3 regions of the Nonomuraea sp. NPDC049480 genome follow, and region 2 is predicted to be linked to each of the others. Evidence: riboswitches for the same ligand, from Rfam matches in the RefSeq annotation. Region 2 holds a riboswitch; each other region holds the start of a gene.
The links. A riboswitch is a leader RNA that binds a small molecule or an ion and turns the genes downstream of it on or off. The one in region 2 is predicted to bind thiamine pyrophosphate.

Region 1 (10,462 bases), on a different contig from region 2:
GTCCTGGCCGTCCACCGGCTGCCGAAGGGGTCCCCGGGCACGGTGGCGGTGCTGGTGGGCGGCGCGGCGGGCACGCCGTTCGCGCGTGTGATGATGGGTCACGCCTTCCTGCCCGCTCGCACCGGGCAGGAAGGCGTGTCCGGCCATTGTTCATCATCGTGTGGGAGTTCGTAGTGGTTCAGCATGTTCTGGTGGCCCCTGACAAGTTCAAGGGGTCGCTGACGGCGGCCGAGGTGGCCGGGCGGGTGTCGGCGGGGCTCGGCGTGCCCACAGTGGAGCTGCCGGTGGCCGACGGCGGCGACGGCACCGTCGACGCGGCCGTGGCGTGCGGCTTCGAGCGGATCACGATCGAGGTCACCGGGCCGACGGGTGAGCGGATCCCCGCCTCGTACGCCTGGCACGCCGCCGACGCCACGGCCGTGGTCGAGCTGGCCGAGGCGTCCGGGCTGCGCCGGCTGCCGGGCGATCGTGAGCCGCTGACCGCGACCAGCTACGGGACGGGGGAGCTCGTCGCCGACGCCGTGCGGCGCGGTGCCGGCCGGGTGGTGCTGGGGCTGGGCGGCAGTGCGTGCACCGATGGGGGCGCGGGGATGGCGCAGGCGCTGGGCGCGCGGTTGCTGGACGCCGGCGGCCATGACCTTCCTCGGGGAGGGGCCGCGTTGCGGACGCTGGACAGCATCGACATGTCTGGATTTATGGATATTTCCGGGGTGGAGTTCGTGGTGGCGAGCGACGTGGACAACCCGTTGCTCGGCCCGCACGGCGCCGCCGCCGTCTACGGCCCCCAGAAGGGCGCCACCGCCGAGGACGTCACGACGCTGGAGGCGGCGCTGTCGCGGCTGGCGGCGGTGGCGACGCAGACGCACGGGCTGCTGGGGGCGCCGGAGCGCAGGAGCTCGCGACGAGAGAGCGAGGGACGAGCCAACGAGGAGCGAAGCGGGCGCGACCATGAACACGAACATGACGACATGCCCCGGCCCATGGGCGTCGCCGGGGCCCCGGGGGTGGGCGCGGCCGGCGGGGTCGGGTTCGCGGCGCTGGCGTTCCTGCACGCCGACATCCGGCCCGGCATCGACTACCTGCTCGGGCTGCTCGGGTTCGGGGCGCAGGTCGAGGGCGCGCGGCTGGTCATCACCGGCGAGGGCTCGCTGGACGAGCAGTCGCTGCGCGGCAAGGCGCCGATCGGCGTGGCGCAGGCGGCGGCCAAGGCCGGGGTGCCCGTGATCGCCGTCTGCGGGCGGCGTACGCTCACGGACGAGGAACTGCAGGTCGCCGGCATCGAGGCCGCGTACGCGCTCACGGATCTGGAGGCCGACCCGGACCGTTGCATGGCGGAGGCCGGGCCGCTGCTGGAACGCCTCGCCGCCAGGATCGCCGCCGACCACCTCGAAGGGAAGTAGATGACCCAGCTGGACCTCGTGGTCCGATCCCGACGGACCGTCACGCCGGAAGGGGAGCGGGCGACCGCGGTGGCCGTCCAGGGAGAGAAGATCACCGGCCTGTACGACTACGCGGCGCCGCTCGACGCCGCCGAGGACATCGACCTGCGCGACCTCGCGTTGCTCCCCGGGCTGGTCGACACGCACGTCCACGTCAACGAGCCCGGGCGGACGCACTGGGAGGGCTTCGCGTCGGCGACCAGGGCGGCGGCCGCGGGCGGCGTCACGACCGTCGTCGACATGCCGCTCAACTCGCTGCCGCCCACCATCAGCGTGGCGGCTCTGGAGGCCAAGCTGCGGGCCGCGCTGGGGCAGTGCCACGTGGACGTCGGGTTCTGGGGCGGGGCCGTGCCCGGGAACATCAAGGACCTTGCGCCGCTGCACGAGCGCGGCGTATACGGCTTCAAGTGCTTCATGTCGCCCTCCGGCGTGGACGAGTTCCCGCCGCTGGAGACCGCCGAGCTGCGGCAGGCTCTGGCGGAGATCGCCGGGTTCGGCGGCCTGATGGTGGTGCACGCCGAGGACCCGGCCCTCCTGCGGGACCCGGTCGGCCCGACGTATCCGGAATTCCTGGAATCACGGCCGGGGGCGTCGGAGCGCAGCGCCGTCCAGCGTGTCGTGGACCTGGCCGGGGAGACCGGCGCCCGGGTGCACATCCTGCACGTCTCCAGCGCCGACTGCCTGGACGTGCTGGAGGCGGCACAGGCCGGCGGCGTGGCGGTCACGGCCGAGACCTGCCCGCACTACCTGACGCTGGCGGCCGAGCAGGTGCCGGAGGGGGTCACCGCGTACAAGTGCTGCCCGCCCATCCGGTCCGAGTCCAACCGGGACCTGCTGTGGGACGGGCTGGCCAGAGGGGTGCTGAGCTGCGTCGTGTCGGACCACTCGCCGTCCACGGCGGATCTGAAGGTGCCCGACTTCGCCGCCGCCTGGGGCGGCATCGCCTCCCTCCAGCTCGGGCTGTCCGCCGTCTGGACGGAGGCCTCGCGCAGGGGGTACGGGCTCGGCGACGTGGTGCGCTGGATGTCCGCCAACCCGGCGGCGTTGGCCGACATTTCCGGAAAAGGTGGCATAAAACCGGGCAATGATGCTGACCTGGTCGCTTTCGACCCTGCCGCCGACAACCCCGTGGACGCCACCCTCCTTCACCACAAGAATCCCGTCACCCCCTACCACGGCCGCGTGCTCAAGGGCGCGGTCCTGACCACCTGGCTGCGCGGCAGGCCGGTGGACGGCGTCGCGCACGGACGATTCCTGCCGATCGAGCACCACATGTTGGGAGAGCAGTAGATGTCCCGCTTCACCACCCTTCCCGACCTCGCCCTGCGGACGTTCGGCGGCTCGGTCGTGGCCGCCAGCGACGAGTCGTTCGCCGAGAAGGAGTGCCTCATCAGGCCGGGCCGGCCCGGCTTCCAGGCGGAGACGTTCGGCAGCAAGGGGCAGGTCTACGACGGCTGGGAGACCCGCCGCCGCCGCGAGCCCGGCCACGACTGGGCGCTGGTACGGCTCGGGATGCCCGGCGTGATCCGCGGTGTGGTGATCGACACGGCCTGGTTCAAGGGCAACTACCCGCCCCACGCCTCCGTCGAGGCCGCCTCGGTCGAGGGCCACCCGTCACCCGCGGAGCTGCAGGCCGCCGAGTGGGTGGAGATCCTCCCGAGTGTCGATCTCAAGGGGGACGCCGAGCACCACTTCGAGGTGGCCGACGACGGCCGCTACACGCATGTGCGGCTGAACATCCACCCCGACGGGGGCGTCGCCCGCCTCCGCGTGCACGGCGAGCCCCGGCCCGATCTGTCCGTGTACGAGGGCCTCGGCCTCGACCTGGCCGCCCTCCAGAACGGCGCCCTGGTCACCACCTGCTCCAACGAGTTCTACTCGGCGCCCAACAACGCCCTCGCCCCCGGGCTGGCCCGCCACCAGGCGGAGGGCTGGGAGACCGCGCGGCGCAGGGACGGGGGGAACGACTGGCTCGTCATCCGCCTGGCGGGGCGCGGCCTGATCCGGCTGGCGGAGATCGACACCACCAACCTGCTGTTCAACGCACCTGCGGCGGTCGCTTTGACCGGGTTCGACGGGGAAGGCGAGGGGGCTCGGACGGTGGAGCTGCTTCCCCGGACCCGCCTCCAACCGGACACCCCGCACCGCTTCACACTCACCCACACCGACCCGGTCACCCATGTCCGCGTGGACATCTACCCGGACGGCGGCCTGGCCAGAGTCCGCCTCCACGGCCACCTGGCCTGACGCCCCCACCACCGTCCCGCCCCACCACCGCCGGCCCGCCCCATCGCGGTCCGCGCCTGCCTTACCGTCGGCACCTGCCTTTCCGCCGGCCCGCCTAGCCGCTGCGGTTTGCGGTGCCCGCGGTTTGCGGTGCCCGCAGTCACGGCGTGCCGTACGCCCGCCCGGCACCGCGGCGTGCGTGTCCTGCCGCCCGCCCGCGGCGTGAGTTGCCCGTCGTTCGCGATGCGGGGGCGTGGCCCGGCCTGCGGGCGCCCGGCCCGCCGCCGCGGTCAGGCCCGCACACGGGCCGCGTCCCGTCCGCAGCGGGCGCCGATCCGCCCAAGCCGGGTCGGCGGCGCCGCGCGGGACGGCGTCAGTGCCAGAGGAAGACCGTGGTGCCGGCCGGTCGTTCGTTGCCGGGAAGCGGGCGCTGGAACTGCACCACTCCCCGGTTCCCGAGCCGCTGAATCCGTACCTTGAACCCCAGGCCCTCCAGCTCCGCCCGGGCGTCCCTGACGTCCTTGCCGATCACCCCGGGCACCACACCGAACTGCTGATCGTCCCGTGCCTGGTTGTCGCCCCTGCTGAACCAGTCCCAGAAGTCCGTCTGGCACCGCGCCACCGTCACCATGACCTGGGCGCCGCGGTCGACCTCCGACTTGGCCTTGGGCGTCTGCGCGATCACCGTGCACGGCTCGGCGTCGTCGTCCACCTCCTGGACCTGTGCCTGGAAGCCCTGCTGCTGGAGGTAGGCGGCGGCCTCGTCCTTCGGCATGCCGTTGACGTCGGGCATGACCAGGCCGGCGCTCACGAAGACGTCGATCTTCGCGCCTTCCTTCACCTTCTCGCCCACCTGCGGCGAGGTACGGATCACCTTGTCGCGCTCGACCTCCGTGTTGGCCAGCCGCTTGACCGAGCCCACGGTCAGCCCGGCGCCGGCGATCGCGGCACGCGCGTCGTTGCCGGTCATGCCCGCGACGTTGGGCACGACCACGCGCTTGGGCCCGAGCGAGGGCACCAGCGTGATCGTGCTGCCGCTCACCACCTCGGACCCCTCGGCCGGGTCGGTGCTGAGGACGTGGCCCTCGGCGACCTTCTCGTCGTACAGGCCCTCGCCCATCTTGACCTGAAAGCCGTCCTGGACGGCGTTCTTCTCGGCCACCACCATGTTCTTGCCCACCAGCTTGGGGACGAAGACGTAGTCGGGCTGGGCGAAGAACCATCCCGTCAGCGCGACGGCGACGACCATCACGCCCGCCAGTATCACCAGGAACCAGTTGGGCCGGAACCCGCGCCGCGACGGCACCTCGGCCCGCGGCTGGATCATCGTGTGACCCGGTACGGTCTGGGGTACCGACGGGGCGGCGTGCACGGTCGTCCTGGCGTCCGGCTGGGACGATGCGTGCTGCCCCGGGGGCGGCCCGTGCGGAGCCGCGAGCGGCCCGTGCTGCCCGGAGCGCGACGTCGGCGGCGTGGTCGTCCGCGGCAGCATCCGGTGCGCGTCCACGGCCTCGACCAGCATGGCGGTCGCGTCCGCCGGGCGGTCCGCAGGCTCGCGCGCCGTCGCGTGCGCGACGAGCGTGTCGACCAGCGGCGGCACCTCGGGAACGAACGACGACGGCGCCGGCACGGTGTCGTGGACGTGCCGGTACGCCACGGACATCGGCGTCTCACCGTCGTACGGCTGCTGCCCGGTCACCAGCTCGAACAGCATGATGCCCGCCGAGTAGACGTCGCTGCGCACGTCGGCGGCGCCCGTCATGACCTGCTCGGGCGCCATGTAGCCGATCGTGCCGATCATCACGCCGGTACGCGTCTGGTTCGTCGCCTCGATGGCCCTGGCGAGGCCGAAGTCGACGACCTTGACGCGGCCGTCGTCGGTCATCAGGACGTTTTCCGGCTTGACGTCGCGGTGCACCATCCCGGCCTGGTGGGCCGCGCCGAGGGCGGCCAGCACCGGGATCATGATCTCGAGCGCCTCGCGGGCGGGCAGCCGGCCCCGGTCGCGCAGGATGTCGCGCAGCGTCTTGCCCGGCACGTACTCCATCGACAGGTAGACGATGTCGGTGTCCGTGCCCTGGTCGAAGACGTGCACCACGTTGGGGTGGGAAAGACTGGCCACCGACTTCGCCTCGCCGATGAACCTCCTGACGAACGCAGGGTCCTCGGCGAGCGAGCGGTGCATGACCTTCAGCGCCACCGTCCGGTCGAGCCGGACGTCGAGCGCAAGGTAGACAGTCGCCATACCGCCCCGGGCGATCCGGCTCTCGATGCGGTAGCGCCCATCGAGGAGCCGACCGACCAGGGGGTCCGCAGTCGTCGTGTCCACCCCGCTGAGTTTACGGGCGTTTTGCCACTGGCAGGGCCCGACCGCCCGAAACCGATGCGGAGCCGTGCCCAGTGGAACGTGCCCGCGTCCGGAGAAGCGGACACAGGCTCACTCGGGTCACGGCGTCCGCGGTTCCGGACCGCGCCCTTCCAAAGGGAGCGTCAGGGCGTCATCGGCGAGGACGCCTCGGCGTAACGGCGGCGCGGGATGCGGCCCGCCTGCCGCGCCAGCCGCCCCGCCACCACCGCCGACCTCATGGCCGCCGCCATGAGGTCGGGCCGCTGCGCCCGGGTGACCGCCGTGGCCAGCAGGACGGCGTCACAGCCCAGCTCCATCGCCAGCGCGGCGTCGCTGGCCGTGCCGATGCCCGCGTCGAGGATCACCGGCACCGAGGCGGCCTCCACGATCAGTTCGATGCTGTGCGGGTTGCGGATGCCCAGCCCCGAGCCGATCGGCGCTCCGAGAGGCATCACGGCCGCGCAGCCGGCCTGCTCCAGCCGCCGCGCCAGCGCCGGGTCGTCACCGATGTACGGCAGCACCACGAACCCGTCCGCCACCAGCCGCTCGGCCGCGTCGAACGTCTCGATCGGGTCCGGCAGCAGCGTGCGCTCGTCGGCGATGACCTCCAGCTTGACCCAGTTGGTGCCGAGCGCCTCCCTGGCCAGCCGCGCCGTCAGCACGGCCTCGCCCGCCGTGAAGCAGCCGGCCGTGTTCGGGAGCACCGTGATGTCCCGCCTGCGCAGCACGTCCAGCACGGAGCCGCGGGCGGCCGGGTCGAGCCGCCGCATGGCGACCGTGGTCAACTCCGTGCCGGACGCGGCCAGCGCCTGGTCGAGCACCTCGAGGGAGGGCGCGCCGCCCGTTCCCATGATGAGCCGGGAGGAGAACTTCTCCCCGGCGATGATCAGATCATCCACCTTGCACCGCCGTCAGCACCTCCATGCGGTCGCTGTCGCGAAGCGCCGTCGTCTCCCACGCGCTCCGCGTGACCACCTCGTCGTTCACGGCCACGGCCACTCCGGTGGTGGCCGTGGTCAGCGTACGCACGGCCTGCGCCACGGTCGTGCCGTCGGCGATCTCGTGCGCGGCCCCGTTGATCATGACAATCATGAAATTTCCCGAAACCTCCCTGGCGAGCACAACGCCGCCAGCTCACCCTCTTCGCCGCTCACCAGGGCTGCCGTGAGCGGCGCCAGCAACACGCCGCCCCGGTGGTGCCCGGTGGCCAGCGTGAGCCCCGGCGTCCCGCTCGGGCCGATGATCGGCAGGTTGTCCGGCGTGCCCGGCCGAAGTCCCGCCACCACGTCGGCGACCTCCAGCTCGGTCACGCCCGGCACCAGCTCTCTGGCGTCGCGCAACAGCTCGTAGAGCCCGCCCGCCGTGACCCTGGTGTCGAAGCCCATCTCCTCCTGGGTCGCTCCGACCACCAGCTCGCCGTCGCCCCGGGGGACCAGGTACACGTACGAGCCGTGCACGGTGCCGCGTACGCACCGGCTGAGCAGCGGCTGCGGGGAACGCAGCCGCATGATCTGCCCCTTGACCGGCCGCACCGGCACCTCGGCCAGCTCGCCGCTCCAGGCTCCGGCCGCCAGGACGACCCGCTCCGCACGGATCTCGTCCGGCGGCTCCGGTCCTCGCCGCGGCGAGCCGGGCACCGAGCCGGGTACGTGCGGCGGCGGCTCCAGGCGCACCCCGACGACCTTGTCACCGTCGCGCAGGAGCCCGGCGGCGCGTGCCCGGACCACCGGCGCCCGCAGGCGGTCGAGGGCGGCCAGCAGCGCGGCCGTGACGCGGCGCGGGTCCACCCAGGCGTCGCCGGGGGCCAGCAGCCCGCCGCGCACGGACGGGGCCAGCATGGGCTCCAGACGGCGGCACTCACGCCCGGTGAGGCGCTCGACCGGCAGCTCCAGTTTGTCCATGAACGCCGCCAGCTCATCCAGCGCCGCCAGGTCATCGGCCCCGAACGCCACGTCAAGCGTCCCATCGGCCCGCAGGTCCAGCCCCCGCCGAGCCCTGTCACCGATCTCCAGCCCGCCGGACGACCCGGCCACGGGCACATCGGCGGCCGCCGCAGCGGTGCGCTCGCCGCCCTGGGCGGCTCCGACGGGAGGGCCGGTCGCCGTGAGGCCGGCGTCTTCGGCCAGCTCGGTGGCGAACGACGGCCAGAGGCGCAGTGACGCCATCCCCAGCCGCAGCAGCGGCGCCTCCGTATAGGACACCTCGCTGACCGGCGCCAGCATCCCCGCCGCCGCGTGCGAGGCCCCCGAGGCCGGGGCCGGGTCCACCACGGTGACCGGTCGCCCCGCCCGGGCCAGCCGCCAGGCGATGGACAGCCCGACGATTCCGCCGCCTACGATCACATCCATCCGCGCTCCCTTCGCCGGCATGATCCGGATCAGGTGTCTTGCGGTCGAAGGCCCGGTGAAGCCTTCCTCTCAGCCCGGTAACGGCCGGACTCCCGCGCGTCTTTCCTCCACAGCCTACGGCCTCGGTGCGACGGCCGGACACGGCCCCCGTTATGGTCTTGAACGTGAACCATGTCGTGGTGGTAGGAGCGGGCCTGGCGGGCGTTCGCACGGTGGAGGCGCTGCGCGGGCGGGGATTCGGCGGCAGGATCACCCTGATCGGCCAGGAGCGGCATCGACCCTACGACCGGCCGCCGCTGTCCAAGGCCGTGCTGTTCGGCGACGCCGAGACCAGTTTCGTCGACACCGACCTGACCGCGCTCGACGTCGCCTTCCGGCCGGGCGTCTGCGCCAAGGCGCTGCGCGAGGGCGTCGTGGAGACGACCGAGGGCGAGCTCGGCTACGACGGCCTGGTGATCGCCACCGGCGCCGAGCCGATCAGGCTCCCGGGAGACGGCCCCCAGCACGTGCTGCGCACCCTCGACGACGCCCACGAGCTCAGGGCGATGCTCGTGCCGGGGGCCAGGGTCGCGATCATCGGGGCCGGCTGGATCGGCGCCGAGGTGGCCACCGCCGCCCGCCGCGCCGGCTGCGCGGTCACGGTGATCGAGGCGGCCGCCACCCCGCTCGCGACCGCCGTCGGCACGGAGATCGGGGCCCGCACCCAGCGCTGGTACGACGGCATCGACCTGCGCCTCGGCACCATGGTCCGCTCCGTGGACGAGGGCGGCGTGCAACTGGTGGACGGCGAGTTCGTCGAGGCCCACGTCGTCGTGACCGGCATCGGCGTGCGCCCGGCCGTCGAGTGGCTGGCCGACGCCGACCTCGACCTGCACAACGGCGTCGTCGTCGACGAGCGCCTGCGCGCCTCGCTGCCGGACACGGTCGCCGTCGGCGACTGCGCCGCCTGGTGGTCGCGGCGCTTCCGTACCAGGCTCAGGGTCGAGCACTGGGACACCGCGCTCAACGCCCCCGAGGTCGCCGCCGCGACCCTGCTGGGGGAGGAGGCGGTGTACGATCCGGTGCCGTACTTCTGGTCCGAGCAGTTCGGGCACATGGTCCAGTACGCCGGGCACCATCCGGCGGGCGAGCGCCTCGTCTACCGCGGCGGTCCGGAGGGCAAGTGGTCGGCCGTCTGGCTCACCGAGGGCGACACGCTCGCCGCGGTGCTCGCCGTGGACCGGCCGCGGGATCTCGTACAGGGACGCCGGATCATCGACGCCGGCCACCGTCTCGACGTGGAACGCCTGGTAGATCCAGACGTATCCCTACGAGATTGTGTTGTTTGAGCAAGCACGGCATGTGGTAGTTGTGGTTTCGTGACGCTTTCTGTTGCACAGATCGACCGGGAGACCGAGCAGCTCGTCGACGAGTGGCTCACGCTCCCCGAAGTGGCCCGGTGCCTCGACGTTTCGATCGGCCGGGCCAAGCAACTCCTCAAGGACCACAAGCTCCTCGGCGTGCGCCGGGGGAGCGGTGGGCCGCAGGTGCCCGCGGTGTTCCTGGACGGGAAGGAAGTGATGAAGGGCCTGCCCGGCACACTGACCGTGTTGCAGGACGCCGGCTACGACGATGTCGAGTCGCTGCGCTGGCTCTTCACCCCTGACGACTCGCTGCCGGGATCTCCCATCGAGGCGATCAAGGCCGGCCGTCACACGGAGGTCAAGCGGCGTGCCCAAGCCCTCGCTTTCTGAGGCGCGCCTCTATCTCTGCACGGACGGCCGCCGCGACCGCGGGGACCTGGCAGAGTTCCTCGACTCGGTGCTGGCCGGCGGCGTGGACATCATCCAGCTGCGGGAGAAGGGCCTGGAGGCACGCGAAGAACTCGCACTCCTCGAAGTCTTCCGCGACGCCTGCGACCGGCACGGCAAGCTACTGGCCGTCAACGACCGGGCGGACATCGCCTACGCCGCCCGGCCCGACGTGCTCCATCTGGGGCAGGACGACCTTCCTGTGACGGTCGCGCGAGAGATGCTCGGCGACGACATCGTCATCGGACGGTCCACCCACTCCGCCGCCGAGGCTTCCGCCGCGGCGGTGGAGGAGGGCGTCGACTACTTCTG
Region 2 (10,462 bases):
CGGGCGATGGTGGAGTCGCTCGGCGCGCATGGGGACACGGACGAGACGAAACAACCGGCGATCAGCCCCTGACCAGGGGGAGCCGGATCTCGAACCGGCACCCCGGCCCGTCGTTGACCACCTCGATCATCCCGTCGTGCGCCTCCACGATGCCCTGCGCGATGGCCAGTCCGAGCCCCGCGCCGCCGTCAGCGGTGGGAGTCCGCGCCGCCTCCCCCCGGAAGGCCACCTCGAACACCCGAGGCAGATCCTCCTCGGGAATCCCCCCGCAACAGTCCGTCACGGACAGACACGCCATCCCCTCGTCCACCTCGGCCCGCAGCACCACGGTCCGGTCCGACGGCGTGTGCCGGATGGCGTTGACCACGAGGTTCCCGAGCGCCCGCCCCAACGCCCCGGCGTCGGCCTCGACCGGCACGGCGTCCGCCGCCTCGGCCGTGAGCATCACGCCCTTGGCCCTGGCGAGCGGCTCGGCGCCCGCCAGCGTGTCGGCGACGAGGTCGGCCAGCCCGATGCGGGCGCGTGAGAGCCGCAGGGCCCCGGCGTGGATGCGCGACAGCTCGAACAGGTCGTCCACCATCGACGAGAGCCGCTCAACCTCCAGCTTGATCTGCCGGTGGTAGCGGGCCGTCGTCCGGGGGTCGGACACCACCCCGTCCTCCAGCGCCTCGGCCATGGCCCGCATCCCGGCCAGCGGCGTGCGCAGGTCGTGGCTCACCCAGGCGACGAGCTCGCGCCGCGCCTCTTCCAGTGCCCGCTCCCGCGCGTACGCCTCCTCCAGGGTGTTGGCGATCTCCTGCAACTCGGCGGGCAGGCCCTGAGGGGCCGTGAACGGCATGTGCCGTACGGCCGCGACCAGCCGTCTGCTCTCCCGGACGACCCGCTTGGCCAGGACGAACGCCACCCCCAGCCCCACCAGCCCGCCGACGGCGACCACGCTCAGCACGAAGTTCCTGACGTCCCCTTCGAGGAGCATCTTCATGATGATCCCCACGATGCCGGCCAGCGTGGCGGCGATGGCGACCACCACGACCACGGCCAGCATCACGCCGATGGACCGGGTACGCAGCCGATACATCACCCCGATGCCAGCCAGCGCGACCAGCAGCCCGAGCCCGGCGGCGACGGCCACGACCATCGGCAGCTGCGAGGCGGGCTGCGGCATCAGGAACAGCGCCATCAGGAATCGCCGTCCAACGGCTCGTACCGGTAGCCGACGCCCCACACCGTGACGATCCTGCGCGGAGCGGTCGGATCGGGCTCGATCTTCTCCCGCAGCCGCCGCACGTGCACGGTCACCGTGGACGAGTCGCCGAACGACCACCCCCACACCTGGTTCAGCAGCGCCGATCGGCTGAACGCCTGGCGCGGGTTGCGCATGAGGTAGGCCAGCAGGTCGAACTCCCTGGCCGTCAGCATCACCTCGTCACCGCGCAGCCGTACCTCGTGGGCCCCGACGTCGACGAGCAGGTCCCCGTCGCGCAGCACCCCCGTGCCCCCCGTGACGGAGGCGCCGCGCGCCCGCCGCAGCACCGACTGCACGCGCAGCGCCAGCTCGCGCGGGCTGAACGGCTTGGTCACGTAGTCGTCGGCCCCCGTCTCCAGACCGACCACCCGATCGATCTCCTCGCCGAGCGCAGTGAGCATGATCACCGGCACCGGCCAGCGCTCCCTGAGCTTCTTGCACACCTGCAGCCCGTCGACCTTGGGCAGCATCAGGTCGAGCACCATGAGGTCCGGCGGGTGCGCCAGCGCGCGGCGCAGCGCCTCGGCGCCGTCGCCCACACACTCGACCTCATGTCCGTCGCGCTCCAGATAGCGGGCAACGACCTCGGAGACGGTCGGATCGTCATCGACCACCAGGATGCGCGTGTTCACTACTTCACGGTACGGCCGGACGACGCCGAAGCGTGATGACGTCATAGGTTCGTAAGCCTCGCGGATCATGCTCGCAGGACGTACGGTGGCTGCATGGGTAGAGTCGTGATGCTCGTCATAGGGACCTTGCTGGGTCTCTTCGTGGTGTTCAACTTCCTGCTGCCGCTGCTGGCAGGGTTGCTCAAGGTCGCGCTGATCATCGGTGTGGTCGCTCTGGGCGTCTTCATCGCGGTCACCGTCGTCGGGAAGTCGTCCCGCTCACAGTGACGCTGTTCCTGTTTGATCCGTGGCTGGTCGGGATCACCATGATGGCGATCCTGCTGCTGGCCGCGTGGGCCGCCACGTTGCTGCCCATCGTCAGCGGGGAGCCGTCGGGCTTTCCGCTGACTTACGCGCGCCGTACGGCGTTCCAGCGCCTGCGCGACCCCGACGCGGCCGGACGCCCGCGTCCACGAGCCCCTTAGCTCGGCCCCGCTTCCTCCATGCAAGCGGGGCTCCCGATCAGTGAGCCCTGATCCACCTCCTGTCGAGGAAAGGGCTCATGATCGATTCTCTTGTCACGTTCGTCATCGGCATGTCCGGGGGCAGCGCCGCGCTCGCGATCGTGCTGTTCACGGTGGCGGTACGACTCGCGCTGCTGCCGCTCAACGTCCGCCAGGCCCGTACGGTGAAGATCCGCGAACGCCTCGCGCCCAAGCTTCGCGAGCTGCGCAAACGCTACGCGCGCAACCCGGAGCGGCTGAGCAGGGAGACGAGTGCGTTGTTCGCCAAGGAGGGCAGCTCGCCGTTCGCCGGGATCCTGCCGATGCTGGCGCAGTTGCCGTTCATGTGGCTGATGTATCGGATGGCCACGCATCCGACCGCGCTGGCCGGTCACGACCTGTTCGGGGCGCCGCTGGGACAGCAGGTGGCCGGGGTCATCGCTAATTACGGTCTGATCAGCGCACCAGTTTCGGTCTTCCTCCTGGTCATTCTGCTGGTCACAGCGGTGGCGTGGCTGTCCGCAAAACAAATCAAGGTCACCGAGGAGCAGCCGGAACTGATGAGGAAGATCGTGCGGCTCCTGCCGTACGGCTCCGTGCTGGCCACGCTGGTGCTGCCGCTGGCGGCCGGGCTCTACCTGCTGGTTTCCACGGCCTGGGCGACCGGCGAGCGCGCCGTGCTCGCTAGCCGGCCTCTCTGAGGGCCGCCACCTGCCCGTTCAACGACGTTGGGGGGGCGGGCAGGATGGCCCACACTGTGGTCGTGTCACCGTCGTGGCGCACTCCCCAGCTCTCCGCCACGTATTCCACGATGCCGAGCCCCCGGCCCCCGAGCGAGGACAGGGTCGGGCGGCCCGCTCGCGGCTCCGTGGCCGCACCCCCGTCGCTCACCGCCACCTCTATGTGATCGTCACTCCGCAGCCAGGCCACCCTTACCATGCCGGACGGGAGTGGATGCGCGTGCCGGAGCGCGTTGCTCAGCAACTCGCTCACCACGAGCACGGCATCGTCGATCGCAGCGGAAAAGACCCCGCTTTCCTGCAGGTCAATGCTCAGGCGCTGGCGGGCAACGGCGACGCTGGACGGCGCGTACGGAAGCAGTACCACGCTTGACACACCCACCTCCCCGTTCCCTGTGCCCCCCGCGGGAACACTCCCCGGTACGACCGAAATGCCCCGTTACTCGATCCCAGAAACCGCATCTCGATCACAGCTTGTACACATTGGACGATAGATCAGCGCAACTGTGACCACCTCGTTACCGCATCGGTGTGTCGGATCCGATAGTGAAAGCACGCCTCAGAACAAGCCGCATTCTCGTGCCCCCTCCCGGTCTCGGATGAGCGCTCACATCGCCCCCCTGTGCTCTGGCGAGGCTGCGGACGATGTAGAGACCGAGCCCCACTCCACCAAACCGCCTCCGGTCGCCGCTGTCCACCTGGACGAACCGCTCGAAGATCCGCTCCCGGTCAGGCGGGGCGATGCCGACGCCCTCGTCGTCCACGACCACGACGACGTTGTCGTCCTCGGTCCAGGCCTCGACGCTGATCAGTCCGCCCTTCGGCGAGTACTTGAACGCGTTCTCCAGCAGCTGCCCCAGGACGATGTCCGTGGCCAGCGCGTCGCCGAGCACGTGCGGCAGCCCGTCGTCCATCACGACCTCCACCCGGTGCGCGTCGGACAGCACGGGCAACCCGAGCGTGGCCGCGTGGATGCGTTCGGCCAGGTCGAACTTCTCGATCCGCACCTTGAGCTCATCCGCCCCCGCCCGGGCGCCGAGCAGCAGGTGGTCCATGAGCTGCCCGAGCGATCTGGCCCGCTCGGCGATCGTGTGCACGGCCGAGCGGCGCTCGAGGTCGCTCAGCTTGTCCCAGCGGGAGTCCAGCGTGCTGGCGAACCCCCGAACGATCGTGATCGGCGTCCGCAGCTCATGGCTGGTCGTGGCCAGGAACAGGTCCTTGGCCTCCTCCAGTTCCTTGGCCGTGGTCACGTCGCGGAAGTCGACCACGACCTCGCCCGTCTCCTCGATCTGCGCGCTCACCACGTCCAGCCAGCGCCCGCTCTCCATCTGGAACGTGAGCTTCTCCCCCGGCTTGGGCAACGGGAACGGCGGCGGCCCGCCGATGACGGCCGCGGAGGGGAACGCGGTGATCTCGGCGGCCGCCGGATTCCACCGCACCACGCGTCCGGACTCGTCGAGCACGGCGATCCCGTCGGCGCTGGCGTCGAACACGGCCCGCTCGTGCGCCCGCTGCCGCACCGCGTCCTGGTAGGCCACCGCGTTGCCGACGGCGATGCCCGCGTGCCCGGCCAGCAGCTCCAGCAGCTCCAGTTCGAGGTGCCCCGGCGTGCGCCGGGCGAACAACGCGTAGAGAGCGCCGTACGGCCGCCCCCCGACTGCGGCCAGCCCCAGCGCGACCGTGTGCAGCCCGTCCAGCCGCGCCCACACCAGGTCGTCCAGCCCACTGGACTCCAGCAGCACGGTCTTGCCGGTGCGTAAGAGCCGGTCCACGAGGCTGGTCCCCAGGTCGGTGATGGTCCCCCGGATGGTCTCCGGCAACTGGTACGTACTCACCAGCCGCAGCCTGTCCCCTTCGATCAGCACGAACCCGCCCGCGTCCGCCCCGGTCAGCTCGGTGAGGCTGGCCGAGATCCGGTCGAGCACGGCCGACAGCTCCAGGTCGGAGTTGATGTCGCCGACCACGTCGGTCAGCCGGCGCACGAGCCTGGCCCTGCGCGCCATGCGGTTCTTCGCGACCTCGTCGGTCCTGGCCAGGTGGTGGACGCAGACGTAACCGGCCACGGCGTTGCCCAGCCGCAGCGCGCTGATGTCGACCCGCAGATCGAGGACGCTGCCGTCGCTGTGCAGGCGTTTGGTGCGCAACGACACCTGGCCGCCGGTGCGTACGCGTTCGAGCACGGCGTTGAGCTCGGCGGTCAGCTCCGCCGGCACGATCGGCGCCCGGCGCCCGAGCATCTGTTCGGCAGGCCACCCGAAGAGCCGTTCTGCGGCGCCGTTCCAGACCAGAACACTCTGGTCCCTGTCGAGCGCCACGACGGCGTTGGGCGAGCTGGCGAGCACCGCACGGGCGATCTCATCGTCACTACCGGCCCATTCGTCCCCCACACCTCCATAGTGCACGTGGCGCGGTGGGTCCGTCGGGCGATCCGTCCGATACGCTGCGGTCACGGTGATTTCTCTGGGCGACCCGGCGAGGGGTGGAGGCATGACGAGCGGCGATCTCGATGCCCTGCTACGTGTGACCTCCAACACATACCGGGGCGAGAGGCCGCCGGACGTCGCCTTCGGCACATACGACGGCGCGGTGGGCCGGCTGGTGCTGGCCGTGACCGGCAAGGGCATCGCGGCCTGCTCCTTCGAGCCGGAGAACGACGTCTTCGAGCTGGTCACCCGGCATGTGGGCACGTTCATCGGCCCGAATCCGCGCCGGCTGGACCCGGTGCGCAGGGAGTTGGACGCGTACTTCTCCGGCCGCCTGCGCGCGTTCGCCACGCCGGTCGACCTGACGCTGGCCACGACCTTCGCGCGTACGGTGCTGCAGAAGACGATGGCGGTCCCGTACGGCACGACCACGACGCTGGAGGAGATCGGCGTGAGCATCGGCCGGCCGCGCGCGCTGCGGGCGATCGGCAACGCGCTGGCCTCCAACCCCGTCTGCGTGATCGTGCCGTGCCACCGGGTGGTGCGCGAGGACGGCGCGCTCGGCGACTACGCGGGCGGCGCGGCCGCCAAGCAGCACCTGCTCAACGTCGAGCGACGCGCCGCAGCAGCAGGCCGATGAGCAGCGTCACCAGACCGGCCACCAAGGCCCCGCCCAATGCGCCGTTCATCCACGGCTCCCGGGTGAAGCCGATGGCCGTGCGGACGTCCGCCCAGAACGCGTCCCAGGCGGGGACGGTCGGCGACGAGGTCGTCAGCCAGTAGGCCACGAAACCCAGAACCCAGGGCACCAGCATCGACCAGCGCGCGGGTGCGTTCTGGGCGGTGTTCCAGCGGTCGCCGCGGGCGAAGACGAAGTAGTCCACGGCGAGCACCGCGAACATCGGCACGAACACCGCCCCGATCACGCTGAGGAACGCGCCGTAGGAATTGACGTCCACGACCAGCGCGATCGCGATGGTGATCACACCGATGGCGGTCGAGAAGACCCGCCGGTCCACGCGCGGCATGAGGTTCTGCAGTGACATGGTGGTCGAGTAGACGTTGGCGAAAGACTGGTCGGTCTCGCGCAGCACCAGGATGGAGAAGAACAGCACGCCCAGCGGCGCCGCCACGAAGGGGGCGAACACCGCCGTGCCGTCGGCGGCCACCGCGTCCGCTCCGGCGATGGCGACCGCGTACACGCCGAGTCCGAGGCAGGCGACCTGGGCCAGCGTGTAGCCGCCGACCACGCCCGCGAAGGCGGCCTTGCTGGACCTGGAGTGGCGGGCGAAGTCGGCGGCCATCGGCACCCACGACACCGACAGCGCGATGACGAAGTCCACGGCTGCGGGGAAGGCGGTCCACGTCCCGCCGCTGTGCGCCGGGGCCTCGGACACCAGGAACCAGGTGAACCAGACCATGGACACGATCACGCCGATGGTGACGTACCGCCGCAGCACGCGCACGGAACCGAGCGGCCAGATCGTCAGCGCGGTGGTGAGCGCCCCCGCCACGATCACCCACACCGCGTACGGCACCCCGCCGAAGATCGCACCGGCGGCCTCGGCGATCACCCAGAGCTCGAAGGCGCCCCAGCCGAGCATCTGAACGATGTTCAGCACCGTGGGCACGTACGACGTCTTGGCCCCGAACAACCCGCGCAGCAGCACCATCGAGGGCTGCCCCGTCTGGGTCCCGGGGATGGCGGCCAGGCCCACCATGGACGTGCCGATCAGACTGCCGATCACGGTGGCGGTGAGCGCGGCGGCCACGCTGAGCGGCGCGTCGCCGAGGGGGTTGATCAGGTAGAGGGCGAAGGAGAAACCCAGGAGACTGACGCCGAGGTTGGCCCAGAGCGCGCCCTGGTCGAGGACGCCGAGCGTCTTCGGTGGCGTGCCCTCGAGGGTCAGCGGAACTTCGTCGGCGACATGCGTCATCGCACACTCCCTACGCCGGCATTACCCGGACAGGTTCAGGCGGTCGGCAGCGGATGGATAACTGCCCTCTCAGCCCGGCACCCCGAGCTCCCGCGACAATGTGAAGTTGGCGCCCTCATGATGCCGCAATGACCGTCAAATCGCCATAGTGGGCGAATTACAGTCAGGCGACGAACGGCTCCTGTCCGGTCTCGCTGACCATCGGGCGGTGCGCGGCCTCCCACGACTGCATGCCGCCCCCGACGTTGACCGCGTCCCGCCCCAGGCGGTTGAGCCAGGCCGCCACCTGCAGCGACCGCCCGCCCACCCGGCAGACGACGTAGACCGTCCGGTCGCCGGGCACCTCGCCGACCCGATCCTGGATCTGGGTCATGGGGATGTGCACGGCGGCAGGGGCGTGACCGGCCAGCCATTCGTCCTGCTCACGGACGTCGAGCAGGTAGACGTCATCCGGAACGGCACTGGCCTCGATCTCAGGAACGGTCATACCTCCATTGTCTCGCGGCGAGGGAGTGCCTCCTCACGGAGTGAGGTCCTGAACACGCGAGTCGTACGTGGCACGCGCCTCGGCGATCTCCTGCTGGTGCTCCTCGGTCCAGGTGACCAGGGCCTTGATGGTCTGGTGCAGGGTACGGCCGAGCGGCGTCAGCGCGTAGTCGACCCTGGGCGGCACGACGGGATGGACCGTGCGGGAGACCAGGCCGTCGCGCTCCAGGTGGCGCAGGGTCACGCTGAGCATGCGCTGGCTGACGCCGTCGATCTCGCGGCGCAGCTGGCTGAAGCGCAGGCTCTGACAGTCGAGCAACGCGATGACCAGCAGCGACCACTTGTCCGCGATGCGGTCGAGTATCTGCCTGACCTCGCAGTCCTCCCGGGTGTCCCACTGCCGCACGTCGTAGTCGTCGTCTTCCACGGTTCTCTCGCAGTAACTAAGTGCTTTCAAAGTGCCGTCTTCCATGACATTTCATGCTGGCCCAAGATGTTGACGGTTACAAGACATAACCAACATGCCTATTCATAACCGGGGGTTTGCCATGCCTGCCCGTTCATCGGGGCCTGCGCGTTCATGGGGCGTACTCGCCGTCTTGTGCGGCGCCATCTTTCTCGAGGGCATCGACGTCGCCATGCTGAACGTCGCCCTCCCGTCCATCAGGGCCGACCTCGGACTGTCCACCGGGATGCTGAGCGGGGTCGTGAGCGCGTACGTGCTCGGCTACGGCGGTTTCATGCTGCTCGGCGGCCGGGCGGCCGACCTGTTGGGCCGCCGCCGCATGTTCCTGCTCTGGCTCGGGGTGTTCCTCGTCTTCTCCGGACTCGGCGGCTTCGCGAACGAGGGGTGGATCCTGCTGGTGGCGCGTTTCGTCACGGGCGTGGCCGCCGCCTTCATGACGCCGGCCGGCCTCTCATTGATCACCACGACGTTCCCCGAGGGCCGGCAGCGCAACCGGGCGCTGCTGATCTACGCGGGGACGGCGGCGGGCGGTTTCGCGCTCGGGCTGGTGATCGGCGGCCTGCTGACCGCGTTCGGCTGGCGCTGGGTGTTCTTCGCGCCGGTGCTGATGTCGGCGGCGATCCTGCTGGCCGCGCTCCCCCTGCTCAAGGAGCCCACCGGACACCGGCCCACGGCCCGGGGCTTCGACGTGGCGGGCGCGGTCAGCATCACGGGCGCGATGATGCTGCTGGTTTACGGCGTCGTACGCCTGGAGCACCCGGCGGACGGCTGGCCGCTGACCGTCACGGCCTTCGCCGGCGGGCTGGCGTTGCTGAGCGCGTTCGTCGCGGTGGAGCGCCGCGCCGCGAACCCGCTGGTCCGCCTGAGCATCTTCCGTTCGGGCGCGCTGGTCCGGGCCAACCTGATGGCCGCCCTGCTCACGGCCTCGTTCTTCGGCTTCCAGTTCCTGGTCACGCTCTACCTGCAGGAATTGCGCGGCTGGTCCACCATCCAGACGGGCCTGGCGCTGCTGGCGGCGGCCGCCGACGTGGTCCTGGCCCCGACGCTCACCCCGTGGCTGGTCAACCGGTACGGCAACGCCAAGGTCGTCCTCACCGGTCTGCTGTCGGGCGTGCTGGCGTACGCGTTGTTCCTGAACGTCGGCCTGGACTGGGCGTACGCGGCCATGCTGCCGTCGATGCTGCTGATCGGCCTGATGTTCGCCTTCGTGTACGGCCCGCTCACGATCGTGGCCACGGACGGCATCGCGGAGCATGAGCAGGGCCTGGCCGGCGGCCTGATCAACTCTTCGTTCCAGTTCGGCGCGGCCCTCGGCCTGTCGGCGGTCACGGCGGTCAACGTGGCCGCCCTGGGCGCCGCGACGGGGCCGGAGGCGGGGCTGACCGCCCTGCGTACGGCTCTGGTGGCGCCGGTCACGGCCACGCTCCTGGGCGCGGTCATCGCCGCCGTCGGCCTTCACCGCGCCCGCGCCCGCGCCCGCGCCGAGCACCGAGTGCCGGCCGGGGTGTGACCTACTTCAGCAGCCGGGACAGGCGGCGGTCGGCCAGCGGCTTGCCGCCCGTCTGGCAGGTGGGGCAGTACTGCAGCGAGGAGTCGGCGAACGACACCTCGCGGATCGTGTCACCGCACACGTCGCAGGGCTGCCCCGTCCGGTTGTGCACCCGCAGGCCCGACTTCTTCTCCGCCTTGAGGTCCTTGGCCGCCAGCCCGTGCGCCCGCTCCACCGCGTCCCTCAGCGTGGTGACGATGGCCTCGTGCAGGTCGGCGATCTGCGCGTCCGTCAACGTCGCCGCGATCTTGAACGGGGACATCTTGGCGGCGTGCAGCACCTCGTCCGAGTAGGCGTTGCCGATGCCGGCGACGATCTTCTGGTCGCGCAGCAGGCCCTTGATCTGGGTGCGGTTGCCGCCCACGATGCGCTTGAGCGCGTCCACCGTGAAGGACTCGTCGAGGGGGTCGGGGCCGAGGGCGGCGACGCCGGGGATCTCGTCCGGATTTTTCGTGACATAGACGGCCAGGCGCTTCTGCGTCCCCGCCTCGGTCAGCTCGA
Region 3 (10,462 bases), on a different contig from region 2:
CTGGCGAATCAACCCCGACAAAGCAGTAGCGGGCACTCTTTGTCCCTGGATGGGAAGAGTGCCCGCTGCGCAGATTTGCCGCGTGCCCCGTGCAGGATTCGAACCTGCGCACCCGGCTCCGGAGGCCGGTGCTCTATCCCCTGAGCTAACGGGGCTCGATGCGTGACAAGGCTACCAGCATCTCAGCACCACTCTGCACCAGATAACGCTCGTCGAACACATCCCGTGAAAACCACCCGTGACGGCCCCGCTACACGTTAACTTTGCGCCCGTGGGCGAGGTTCTTGGCAAAGTACTGGTCGTGGACGATGACGAGGTCATCCGTCAGCTCATCGCGGTCAACCTGAACCTGGAGGGGTTCGAGGTCGAGACCGCCACCGATGGGCAGGACTGTCTTGATCGCGTGCGGGACGTCATGCCCGATGTCATCACGCTGGATGTGATGATGCCGTTCCTGGATGGGTGGACGACGGCGGAGAAGTTGCGTACGGAGGAGGACACCAGCCACATCAAGGTGGTGTTGATCACGGCGCGGGCACAGGATGACGACAAGAGGCGGGGGCAGGGGATCGGGGTTGATGCCTACTTGACCAAGCCTTTCGATCCGGCGGAGTTGATCCAGGTGGTGCGGGATCTGGCCGCTGGGGCCCAAGCTCAGCGATGATCGCCCCCTGGGTGATGGACCTGATGGTTTCCTGATGCGGTTGCTCGGGCGGGATGGTGGTCGGTGTGGACGAGCGGATCGAGCGGGCCAGGGACCTGTACGAGCGGGCGGTCTTCGGGGGTGACGCGGGCGGGCTGGACGATGCCGACCGGGGGCTGAACGGGGTCGAGGCGGATCTCGCGCTGGCGAGGGGGCGGATCGCGCACGCGCGGTTCCTCGACGGGCAGGGGGAGGACGCGGGGGAGCTGGGGCTGTTCGCGCGGGCGGCGGAGCTGTACCGGGCGGTGGGGGATGTCCGGGGCGAGGCGGAGGCGCTGCTGTGGGTGGGGATATTCCATCAGGTCGTTCGGGGGGATCACGGGACGGCGGTGCCGGTTTTCGAGCGGGCCCAGGAACTCGCGGTGCGGGCCGATGATCGGCTGACGCACTCGTACGTGCTCCGCCACCTCGGCTTCGCCGAGCACGTCGCGGGACGGCTGGAGGCGGCCGGGCAACGGCTCGAGGAATCCGTACGGCTGCGGCGCGAGATCGGGTTCTTGCCCGGCGTGGCGGCCAATTTGGTGGGGCTGGCGTACATCGCGGCGGGGGATGGGCGGCCGGACGACGCGGCGCGGCTGCTCGACGAGGCCCACGCGCTGGCCGAGACCACTGGCGCCATGGGGATCCTGCGGATGGTCGAAGAGGCGCGCGCGCAGGTGTAGTGGTTGGTCGAAGAGACGCGCGCAGGTGTAGTGGTTGGTGGAAGTGGCGCGTGCGCAGATGCAGTGGTTCTTCCGTACGCTGGCGGCAACGCTCCCGTTCGAAGGGTTTGAGACGTGCGCAGCTCAGTTTTCGGCAACCTCGAAGGTCAGCCGTTGCCCGGTGGGTTCGCCCTGGAGAACCGCAAGATGTTGCGGGTGCAGTTGCCTCACGAGGTGCTCGCCAAGCAAGGCTCGATGGTCGCCTTCCAGGGGCAGATGGACTTCGACTACGAGGGGTCCGGAGGGCTCGGCAAGCTGTTCAAGAAGGCCGTCACGGGCGAGGGCGCGTCGCTGATGCGGGTACGCGGTGAAGGGCTGCTCTACCTCGCCGACAATGCCGACGACATCCATTTGTTCTACCTGGAGAACGATGGGCTGACCGTCAACGGGCGCAACCTGCTGGCGTTTCAGCCGCAACTGACCTGGGACATCCAGCGGGTTCAGGGGGCCGGGGTGGCGGCCGGCGGGTTGTTCAACACGACGGTCACGGGGACCGGGTGGGTGGCGGTGACCACGCACGGCACGCCGGTGCTGCTCGACGTGGCCCGCATGCCGACGTTCGCCGATGGGCAGTCGGCGGTTTGCTGGAGCACGGGGTTGCAGGTCGGGGTCAACAGGACGATGAAGGTGGGGGCGTTGATCGGGCGGGGGAGCGGGGAGGCCATGCAGTTGGCGTTCAGAGGGCAGGGGTTCGTGTTGGTGCAGGCCAGTGAGGGCGCTCCCATCGTGACCACGTCGTAGGACCCATGATGTTCCCGGCGTGCCCGGCACACGAGGGCGCGCGAGGGGTACCCGGATCTCCCGCCACGACCAAGGAAGCCCCTTGCACAGGATGAATGACGAATTGACCACCACCAGCCCCTACGATCGGCTGATCGCCGACATGGACGCTGCCGGCGCCCGCTACCGGTTGATCGATCACGCCCCCGAAGGGCGGACGGAGCTGGTCAGCGCGTTGCGCGGGCACGACATGTCACAGGCGGCCAAATGCCTGATCGTGATGGTCAAGATCGGCAAGAAGCAGACCCGTCATGTCCTGGCCGTCGTCCCCGGCGACGCCCGGCTCGACCTGCAGGCGGTCAAGGCGCTGCTGGACGGCACGTACGTCGCCTTCGCCGCCAAGGAGAAGGCCGAGGAACTGGCCGGGAGCGTGAGCGGGACCGTGCTGCCGTTCAGCTACGACCCGCGGCTCGAGCTGGTCGCCGACCCGTCGCTGCTGGACCAGCCCGAGCTGTACTTCAACGCGGCCAGGCTCGACCGCTCCGTCGCCCTGGCCACCGAGGACTACGTGCGGCTGGCCGCACCCCGGATCGAGCCCATCACGATGAGCTAGGAGCAGGTTGGCGCGGGAGCGGTGTTGGTGCCGTTCCACGAGGCCAGGAAGCCGAACGTGGCCGTGGCGCCGGGCGCCAGGGAGCCGTTCCAGCTCACGTTGCGTACGGTCACGTCGGCGCCGCTCGCGCTCAGCGTGCCGTTCCAGAGCTGGCTGATCTGCTGCCCGTTCGCGAACGTCCATCGCACCGTCCACGCGCTCGTCGGCGCCGTGCCGGTGTTCTTGACGGTGACCTCACCCTGGAAGCCGCCCTGCCACTGGCCGGTGGCCTTGTAGGTGGCCGTGCAACCACCGGAGTCGGTGGGGGTGATGGTCGGGGTCGGGGTGACGCCGGACAGGGCGTTCACCAGGGCCGGGTACCACTTGTCGGAGATCTTCTGGTCGCCCGCGGCGTTCGGGTGCACCCCGTCGTAGGTGTCCGCGCTCGTGCTGAATCCCGTCCACTGGTCCACCACCGTGATCGGCGACTGCTGGGTGGAGGTGGTGGCGGCCCAGCCGGGGATGGCGTTGTTCAGGTTCACGGCGCGCTGGGCGCATTCGGCGCAGCTGGACGGGTTCATGGGGATGATCTTGGCGACGAGGATCTTCATGCTGGGGTTGCTGGCCCGCATCTGGTTCACCAGCGTGGTGAACGCGCTGAGGATCGTCGCGGGCGGGATGTTGCTCCACACGTCGTTGGTGCCGAAGTGCATCATGACGATGTCGGGCCGGGTCGCGGCGAGCCAGCCGGGCAGCTGGTTCTGGTTGGCCACGTTCGTGGCCAGGAAGCCGCCGTGTCCCTCGTTGTCGCCGTCATGCGCGACCAAGCAGCCCTGCGCGGGGAGGGTGCCGACGAAGTCGATGTCGGTGTAACCGGCGCTCTGCAGTTTGTTCCAGAGCAGGGCCCGCCAGCAGCCCGGGGATCCGGTGATCGAGTCGCCCAGGGGCATGATCCTGGTGGCGGCCGCGTGGGCCGGCGTGCTCGTCAGGAACAACACCGCTCCGGCCAGTGCCGCTAACGCCGCCAGTAAGGCGCTGGTCTTCCGCATCGTCCGATCTCCCGTCGTCGCCAGGCGAGAGTCCGATCTCCCGTCGTCGCCTGGCGAGATCGTAAGAGCGCGACCGAGTGGACGGGAAGGAAAACGGGTCTGGAGGGGTGGGTGACCTGCGACGACGTATGTAACTTTCAGCGGCGGACGACGGCGAGCGGGCACGGCGCGTGGTGGAGCAGCGCCTGGCTGATCGAGCCCATGATCATCCCGGCCAGCTGCCCGTGCCCGCGTGAGCCGACCACCAGCAGGTCGGCGCCGGCCGCGGCCTCCTTCAGCACCTCGACGGGATGCCCGTGGATGACCTCCGTCACCACCTCGACCTGGGGATTCCGCCCGGCCACCAGCGCCCGCAGCGCCCGCAGGGTGTCCTGTTCGCTCTCGCTGTCGGCCGGCTCGAAACCGGTCGGCTGCGGCCAGGCCCACGCCTGGACGGCACGCACCCGGATGCCGCGCATTCCGGCTTCGGCCAGGGCGAAGTCGAGCGCCCGCAGCCCGCTGGGGGAGCCGTCCACCCCGGCCACGATCTCCCCGTGCGGCGACCTGGGCAGCTCGTGGACGAGGACGACGTTCGTACGGGCGTGCGTGGTCACCCCGTGCGCGACGGATCCGACCAGCAGTCCGCGTACGCCGCCGATCCCACGGCTGCCCACGACCAGCAGCACGGCGTCCTCGGCGGCGTGGATCAAGGCGGTACGGGGGTCGCCGGGCAGCAGCTTGCGGGTCACCTCGACCTCCGGATGCTCCCGGAGTGCCCGGTCCTCGGCCGCCGCCAGCACGTTCTCGGCGCCTTCGCGCATCCACCGGCCGACCTCGGCGTAACGCCAGCCGCTCTCCTCGCACACCCACTTCGGCACGGCGTGGGCCACGGTCAGCGGGGTGCGGCGCAGGGCGGCCTCGGCGGCGGCCCATCCCGCCGCCTCCAGCCCGGTGCGCGACCCGTCCACGCCAACGACGATCATGACAACGCGTAGCACTCCACTTCGGCCCGGCGGAAGGGCAGGCCCTTGTCGGTGGAATCCTGAGTGCACTGGCGCTCGGACCTGCTGAGCTTCAGCGTGCCGCACACGGAGATGCCGGAATACGTGCGGCAGTCGAGCGACGCGTCGGCTTTGCCGATGCGGTACCTCTGCTTGACCTCCGCGCGGCACTCCGCTCGCGCCTTCCCCGTGTTGGCATAGCGGCACTGGGCGAGCAGGGTCTGGTATTGCTCCATGCTCACTTCGTGTTGTTCGAAGCCATCCCCGGAGGCGGTGGTCGCCCCGAACGCGGCCACCACAACGAGTCCTGCGACAGCGGCGATCTTTTTCATGTTCCCCCTGATGAGGACCGTACCGCTGAGGGCGATCGTCAAACCTTGCAGCGGCGCGCCAGCACGCTGAGCCAGGTGCGGTGCGTGGTGCTCAGGCCGTGCTCCAGGACCTCGAACCCGGCCGTTTCGAGGGTCGCCAGCAGCGTGTCCGGGTCGCGGTGCACGAACCAGCGGGTGAGCTCGGCGTCGTACGAGATCGGCTCCCACCCCTCCCCGTCGCCGGCCGAGGTGCTCAGCCCCAGCACGCCGCCCGGGCGCAGCAGCGTCGACCAGGCGCGCAAGGTCGGCTCGGTCTCCGCGGCGGGCACGTGCAGGAGCGCCGCCACCGACCACAGGCCCGACAGCGAACCCGGGGCGAACGGCGGCCGGCGCAGGTCGCCCAGCACGGTGGGCACTCCGCGGGTGGCGGCGAGCCTGGCCATCTCGATCGAGCGGTCGACCCCGGTGACCAGCAGCTCTCGCTCCAGCAGCCACGCGGCGTCCCGCCCGGGCCCGCAGCCGAGGTCGGCGACCGCGCCCCCGACCGGCACCGCGTCGGCGAAGCGCCGCCGGAAGGCCAGGAAGCCGTCGTCGGGGTCGCTGGTGCGTTCGGCGAAGACGGGTGCGATGCGGTCGTAGCTCGCGGTGGTGCGGGAGACGGGATCGTCCACTCGGTCGATCATGCCATGTTTCGCGCCGGTTCATGGGTGGGTACGATCACCGCCGTCCAACGCGGGAGCCCGGTGCGGACCGGGCTGAGAGGACGGCTGACAGCCGCCGACCGCCAGAACCTGCTCCGGGTAATGCCGGCGAAGGGAGTTTGCGCGATGAGTGACGCGCCTTTTTCCAAGATCTACTCGGGGGACCTCCGCGTCCCGATGCGCCGGGTGCGCCTGTCGGACGGTTCGGCGGTGACGTTGTACGACACGTCCGGCCCGTACACCGACCCCGCCGCCGACATCGACCTCACGCGAGGACTGCCGCGCCTGCGCGAGCAGTGGGTACGCGACCGCCGCGCGGCCGGCGAGCCCGTAACCCAGGCCGGGTGCGCGAGAAAGGGGCTGGTCACCAAGGAGATGGAGTTCGTGGCGGTCCGGGAGGGCCTGGACGCCGAGTTCGTACGCCAGGAGGTCGCGGCAGGCAGGGCCATCATCCCGGCCAACGTCAACCACCCCGAGTCCGAGCCGATGATCATCGGCCGCAATTTCCTCGTGAAGATCAACGCCAACATCGGCAACTCCGCCGTGACCTCCTCCATCGAGGAGGAGGTCGAGAAGATGACGTGGGCCACCCGGTGGGGCGCCGACACGATCATGGACTTGTCCACCGGCCCCGACATCCACGAGACCCGCGAGTGGATCATCCGCAACTCGCCGGTCCCGGTCGGTACCGTGCCCATCTACCAGGCGCTGGAGAAGGTCAAGGGGCGTCCGGAGGCGCTGTCGTGGGAGGTCTACCGCGACACGCTCGTCGAGCAGTGCGAGCAGGGCGTCGACTACGTGACCGTGCACGCGGGGGTGCGGCTGGCGTACGTGCCGCTCACCGCCGGGCGCAAGACCGGCATCGTCTCGCGCGGCGGCTCGATCATGGCCGCGTGGTGCCTGGCGCACCACCGGGAGAGCTTCCTGTACGAGCACTTCGCCGACATGTGCGAGATCCTGGCCCGCTACGACGTGTCGTTCTCGCTCGGCGACGGGCTGCGGCCCGGCTCGATCGCGGACGCCAACGACGAGGCCCAGTTCGCCGAGCTGCGCACGCTCGGCGAGCTGACGGGGATCGCCCGTGCCCACGACGTGCAGGTCATGATCGAGGGTCCCGGCCACGTCCCCATGCACAAGATCAAGGAGAACGTCGACCTGCAGCGCGAGCTCTGCGACGACGCCCCCTTCTACACCCTCGGGCCCTTGGTGACCGACATCGCGCCCGGCTACGACCACATCACCTCGGGCATCGGCGCCGCCATGATCGGCTGGTACGGCACCGCCATGCTCTGCTACGTCACTCCTAAGGAGCATCTCGGCCTGCCCGGCAAGGACGACGTCAAGACGGGCGTGATCACGTACAAGATCGCCGCCCACGCCGCGGACCTCGCCAAGGGGCACCCGCGGGCGCAGGAGCGGGACGACGCGCTGTCGGACGCGCGGTTCGCGTTCCGCTGGGAGGACCAGTTCGACCTGTCGCTCGACCCGGACACCGCGCGGGCCTTCCACGACGAGACCCTGCCCGCCGCGCCCGCCAAGACCGCGCACTTCTGCTCGATGTGCGGGCCGAAGTTCTGCTCCATGCGGATCAGCCACGACATCCGCGACGCCGGCATGGCGCAGAAGGCCGCCGAGTTCCGGCAGCTCGGCGGCACCCTCTACGTCGAATAGCCGGCCCGCCGTCGTCCCGGGACCGGTGGCGTCCACACCGGCCCGGGGACGACGGATGCGCCGGACGGCGGCGGTGAGTACACCCTGCACCAGCAGACCGACGGCAACCTGGTCCTCTACCGGGGAAAGACGCCGCTCTGGTCCACCGAGACCGGCCGCTAGGTCTCTCGGGCACCCTCTGCGCCGCGTCAGGGGGTGCTCCCCCGCAGCCGGCGGACCCGCAGGCTGAGGATGATCAGCGTGATCCCGGCCAGGATGGCGTAGATCCCGATGATCAGCGCGATCGTGAGCGCCCCGGTCGCCGGCCAGGCCAGCACCAGCACGCCGAACAGCACCGACAACGCCCCCGCCATGATGTGCAGCCACTCGCCGCGGATCTCCCTGCGCATCCTGATCGCCGCCATGACCTCCATGACGCCGGTCACGATCGCCCAGATGCCGATCAGCAGCGTGACGACCAGCACCGTCAGCCCCGGCCAGACCAAGCACATGATCCCGAACAGCAGCCCGGCGACGGCCAGCAGGATCAGCGGGGCTCGTCGCCCTTTGGCCGCGCGGGTGGCGGCGACGGCGGCGAGCGCGCCGTCGACGATCGCGTACGCGCCGAACACGACGGCCAGCGCCAGCAGCGTGATGCCCGGCCAGGCCACGGCCATCACGCCGAAGATGAGGGCGAGCGCGCCACGCAGGGTGAGCACCCACCAATGTCCCAGATAGTCATCGATCACGATGCCGCTCCTGCCCGGGGAAGGGGCCCGCATTCGGCCTGCGACGTCTCCTTACCGCTTCTTGGAGCAGTTCCAGAACCTCCATGTGCCAGGTCGCCGGCGCCACCGCCAGAAACCGGCGCTGCCGCCGGACCAGCAGCCGTCCGGCCCGCTGCTCACGGTTCGCGTCGGACATCCGGGACTCGGGCGGCTGCGGGACCACGTCTCCGCTCACACCCGCGACTCCAGGTCATCGGGGACGAGCGGCGGCGGTGTCAGCCGAGGCTGAGCAGGCCTGCCTCGACCACCCGGCGGCCGAAGGGCCGGGCGAGTTCGGCCAGGCGGTCGCAGCCGTCCTCGCCCAGTGCCCCGTACGCCGGCATGGCCAGCCTGTCCGTGCGGTCCTCGATGTGCCGGCGCAATGCCGCGCCTTCCGGAGTCAGGGTGCCCTCGTCCAGGAGGCCGCGGGTGCGGAGATCGGCCTCCGCGGCGGTCCAGGCGTCCTCGGGCCAGGCGCGGCTGATCTTGAGGAACGCGGTGGGGACCTCGCCACTGGCGGCATGCAGGACCAGGGCTTCGAGGCCGCTGACGCCTTCCGTGAGAAGGGCGGCCACGTGGCCGTCGCCGCGGAACTCGCGCAGCAGGGTTTGCGCGTGCCAGAGCTGCTGGAGGGGGTCGTCCGGCCAGGGGAGGGCGGCGTGGGCGGCGAAGAGGGGGCGGCCCTGGAGGTGGTCGCAGGCCGCCTCGGCGGCTCGGCGGGCCAGGGTCAGGGTCTCGTCGAAGTGGGGGAGACCGGGGATGCCCGCCCTGTGCAGGGCTTCGGTGGCGGCTTCCAGGCGGGCTTGGAGCACTTGCTCCGGCGTCACCAGGTCCCAGGCGGCGGGCAGTGAACGGCGTACGAGGTCGGGGCAGAAGTTGTAGAACGTGGCGATGACCAGGTCGGCGGAGGCGCGGCCGAACGCGGCGCCCCGTGAGGCGAAATATCCGGACATCCCGGTGAGCCCCAGCTTGGCGTAGCGGTCGGCGGCCTCGGGAACGAAGTAGATCATGCCATGGAGCGGCTCCAGGCGGCGCCAGGCGCGGCGGGCGGCTGCGAGGTTCATCGGGCGCTCACGCCTTCGTCAGGGAGTCGATGAAGCGGGACATCCCGGCCAGCCATCGGTCCGGGTCCTCGGCCTTGCGGCGGACGAACTCGGCCACCTCCGGGTGCGGGAAGATGTGGAAGCGCTCGGCCGCCAGCCCCTCCACGACCGCGGCCGCCACGTCCGCGGGGTCGAGGATCGCGCCCGAGGCGCCCACCGCGCGGGCGGTCAGGTGGTCCTCCTCCTCGCCGCGCTCCAGCATGGCGGTCCGCACGCCCTGCGGGCACAGCACGCTCACCTTGACGCCCTGCGAGGCGTAGTGCATGGCGACCCACTCGGCGAACGCGATCGCCGCCGCCTTCGTGACCGCGTACGGCGCATCCCCCGGGCAGCTCACCAGGCCGGCCGCCGAGCAGGTGTTCAGCAGGTAGCCGCCGCCGCGGGCGATCATGGAGGGGACGGCGGCGCGGGCGGCGTAGACGTGGGCCAGCACGTTCACCGCGTACAGGCTGCTCCACTCCTGGTCAGTGGCGTCCAGGCCGTGTCCGGCGATGATGCCCGCGTTGGAGCAGAACAGGTCCACGGGGCCGAACGGGGTCTCCACCAGGGCGGCGACGTCCGCCTCCGAGGTCACGTCGGCCCGTACGGCGACCGCACGGTCGCCGATCTCCTTGGCCACCGCGGTCGCGCCGGTCTCGTCGAGGTCGGCCACCACCACCCCGGCGGCGCCCTCCGCGGCGAACCGGAGGGCCATCGCCCGGCCGATTCCGCCGGCTGCGCCCGTGATCACGACGACCTTGTCCCGCACTTGCATGGCTGCTCCTCCTGAACCGACCGGCCGGTATCAGAATATGATTCTACTGCGCTTCGACCTCATCAGATGAGAGGTTTCTCATCTGGGCCTCAGCATGGTCTCCTCGAAAGGCGACAAGGTCGACGGCATGAAACATCGGGCACTGGTGGTCCTGCTCGTCCTGGGCGCGGCGGCGGCCGGATTCATGTCGGTGGGATGGGGGCGGGCCGCAGGCGGCCCCGACCTGGGCGACCCCGTCGTGGTCTCCCCGCCTCCGGAGCCCGCTTCCGAACGGTCGCCCACGTCGTCGTCCTCCGCCCGCCCGAGCCCGCCTGGTCCGACAGGGAACGGCGGGGAGAGTACGGTGGGCACGCCTGACGAGAGTGCGGTCGGCACGCCTGACGAGAGCACCCCCAAGAAGAGCACGCCCGCTCCGCGCAAGACCAAGGCGG

Region 1: it holds a riboswitch for thiamine pyrophosphate, as region 2 does, so the genes downstream of both, ACIBX3_RS18055 (FAD-dependent oxidoreductase) here and ACIBX3_RS55590 (purine-cytosine permease family protein) in region 2, are expected to answer to the same signal.
Region 3: it holds a riboswitch for thiamine pyrophosphate, as region 2 does, so the genes downstream of both, thiC (phosphomethylpyrimidine synthase ThiC) here and ACIBX3_RS55590 (purine-cytosine permease family protein) in region 2, are expected to answer to the same signal.

Annotation. Positions count from the first base shown of each region.
Region 1 is NZ_JBITMD010000005.1:412,259-422,720, forward strand. Features, by position in the region: gene ACIBX3_RS18020 (hypothetical protein) at 1-174, shown strand, start outside; gene ACIBX3_RS18025 (glycerate kinase) at 192-1,400, shown strand; gene allB (allantoinase AllB) at 1,401-2,729, shown strand; gene alc (allantoicase) at 2,730-3,686, shown strand; gene pknB (Stk1 family PASTA domain-containing Ser/Thr kinase) at 4,039-5,994, opposite strand; gene ACIBX3_RS18045 (thiazole synthase) at 6,156-6,911, opposite strand; gene thiS (sulfur carrier protein ThiS) at 6,904-7,095, opposite strand; gene ACIBX3_RS18055 (FAD-dependent oxidoreductase) at 7,101-8,360, opposite strand; TPP riboswitch at 8,350-8,466, opposite strand; gene ACIBX3_RS18060 (NAD(P)/FAD-dependent oxidoreductase) at 8,525-9,688, shown strand; gene ACIBX3_RS18065 (Rv2175c family DNA-binding protein) at 9,719-10,093, shown strand; gene thiE (thiamine phosphate synthase) at 10,071-10,462, shown strand, end outside.
Region 2 is NZ_JBITMD010000039.1:46,631-57,092, forward strand. Features, by position in the region: gene ACIBX3_RS55545 (hypothetical protein) at 1-72, shown strand, start outside; gene ACIBX3_RS55550 (sensor histidine kinase) at 62-1,180, opposite strand; gene ACIBX3_RS55555 (response regulator transcription factor) at 1,180-1,878, opposite strand; gene ACIBX3_RS55560 (hypothetical protein) at 1,972-2,145, shown strand; gene ACIBX3_RS55565 (DUF6412 domain-containing protein) at 2,142-2,342, shown strand; gene ACIBX3_RS55570 (YidC/Oxa1 family membrane protein insertase) at 2,420-3,061, shown strand; gene ACIBX3_RS55575 (ATP-binding protein) at 3,045-3,476, opposite strand; gene ACIBX3_RS55580 (ATP-binding protein) at 3,619-5,487, opposite strand; gene ACIBX3_RS55585 (methylated-DNA--[protein]-cysteine S-methyltransferase) at 5,588-6,163, shown strand; gene ACIBX3_RS55590 (purine-cytosine permease family protein) at 6,126-7,460, opposite strand; TPP riboswitch at 7,451-7,564, opposite strand; gene ACIBX3_RS55595 (rhodanese-like domain-containing protein) at 7,624-7,947, opposite strand; gene ACIBX3_RS55600 (winged helix-turn-helix transcriptional regulator) at 7,981-8,418, opposite strand; gene ACIBX3_RS55605 (MFS transporter) at 8,546-9,922, shown strand; gene ACIBX3_RS55610 (Fpg/Nei family DNA glycosylase) at 9,924-10,462, opposite strand, start outside.
Region 3 is NZ_JBITMD010000001.1:454,613-465,074, reverse strand. Features, by position in the region: tRNA gene ACIBX3_RS02225 (tRNA-Arg) at 84-155, opposite strand; gene ACIBX3_RS02220 (response regulator transcription factor) at 272-664, shown strand; gene ACIBX3_RS02215 (tetratricopeptide repeat protein) at 730-1,365, shown strand; gene ACIBX3_RS02210 (AIM24 family protein) at 1,480-2,145, shown strand; gene ACIBX3_RS02205 (YbaK/prolyl-tRNA synthetase associated domain-containing protein) at 2,237-2,737, shown strand; gene ACIBX3_RS02200 (cellulose binding domain-containing protein) at 2,734-3,765, opposite strand; gene ACIBX3_RS02195 (universal stress protein) at 3,903-4,727, opposite strand; gene ACIBX3_RS02190 (hypothetical protein) at 4,724-5,077, opposite strand; gene ACIBX3_RS02185 (class I SAM-dependent methyltransferase) at 5,116-5,727, opposite strand; TPP riboswitch at 5,779-5,891, shown strand; gene thiC (phosphomethylpyrimidine synthase ThiC) at 5,884-7,428, shown strand; gene ACIBX3_RS02175 (HdeD family acid-resistance protein) at 7,617-8,156, opposite strand; gene ACIBX3_RS02170 (hypothetical protein) at 8,411-9,238, opposite strand; gene ACIBX3_RS02165 (SDR family oxidoreductase) at 9,246-10,031, opposite strand; gene ACIBX3_RS02160 (hypothetical protein) at 10,159-10,462, shown strand, end outside.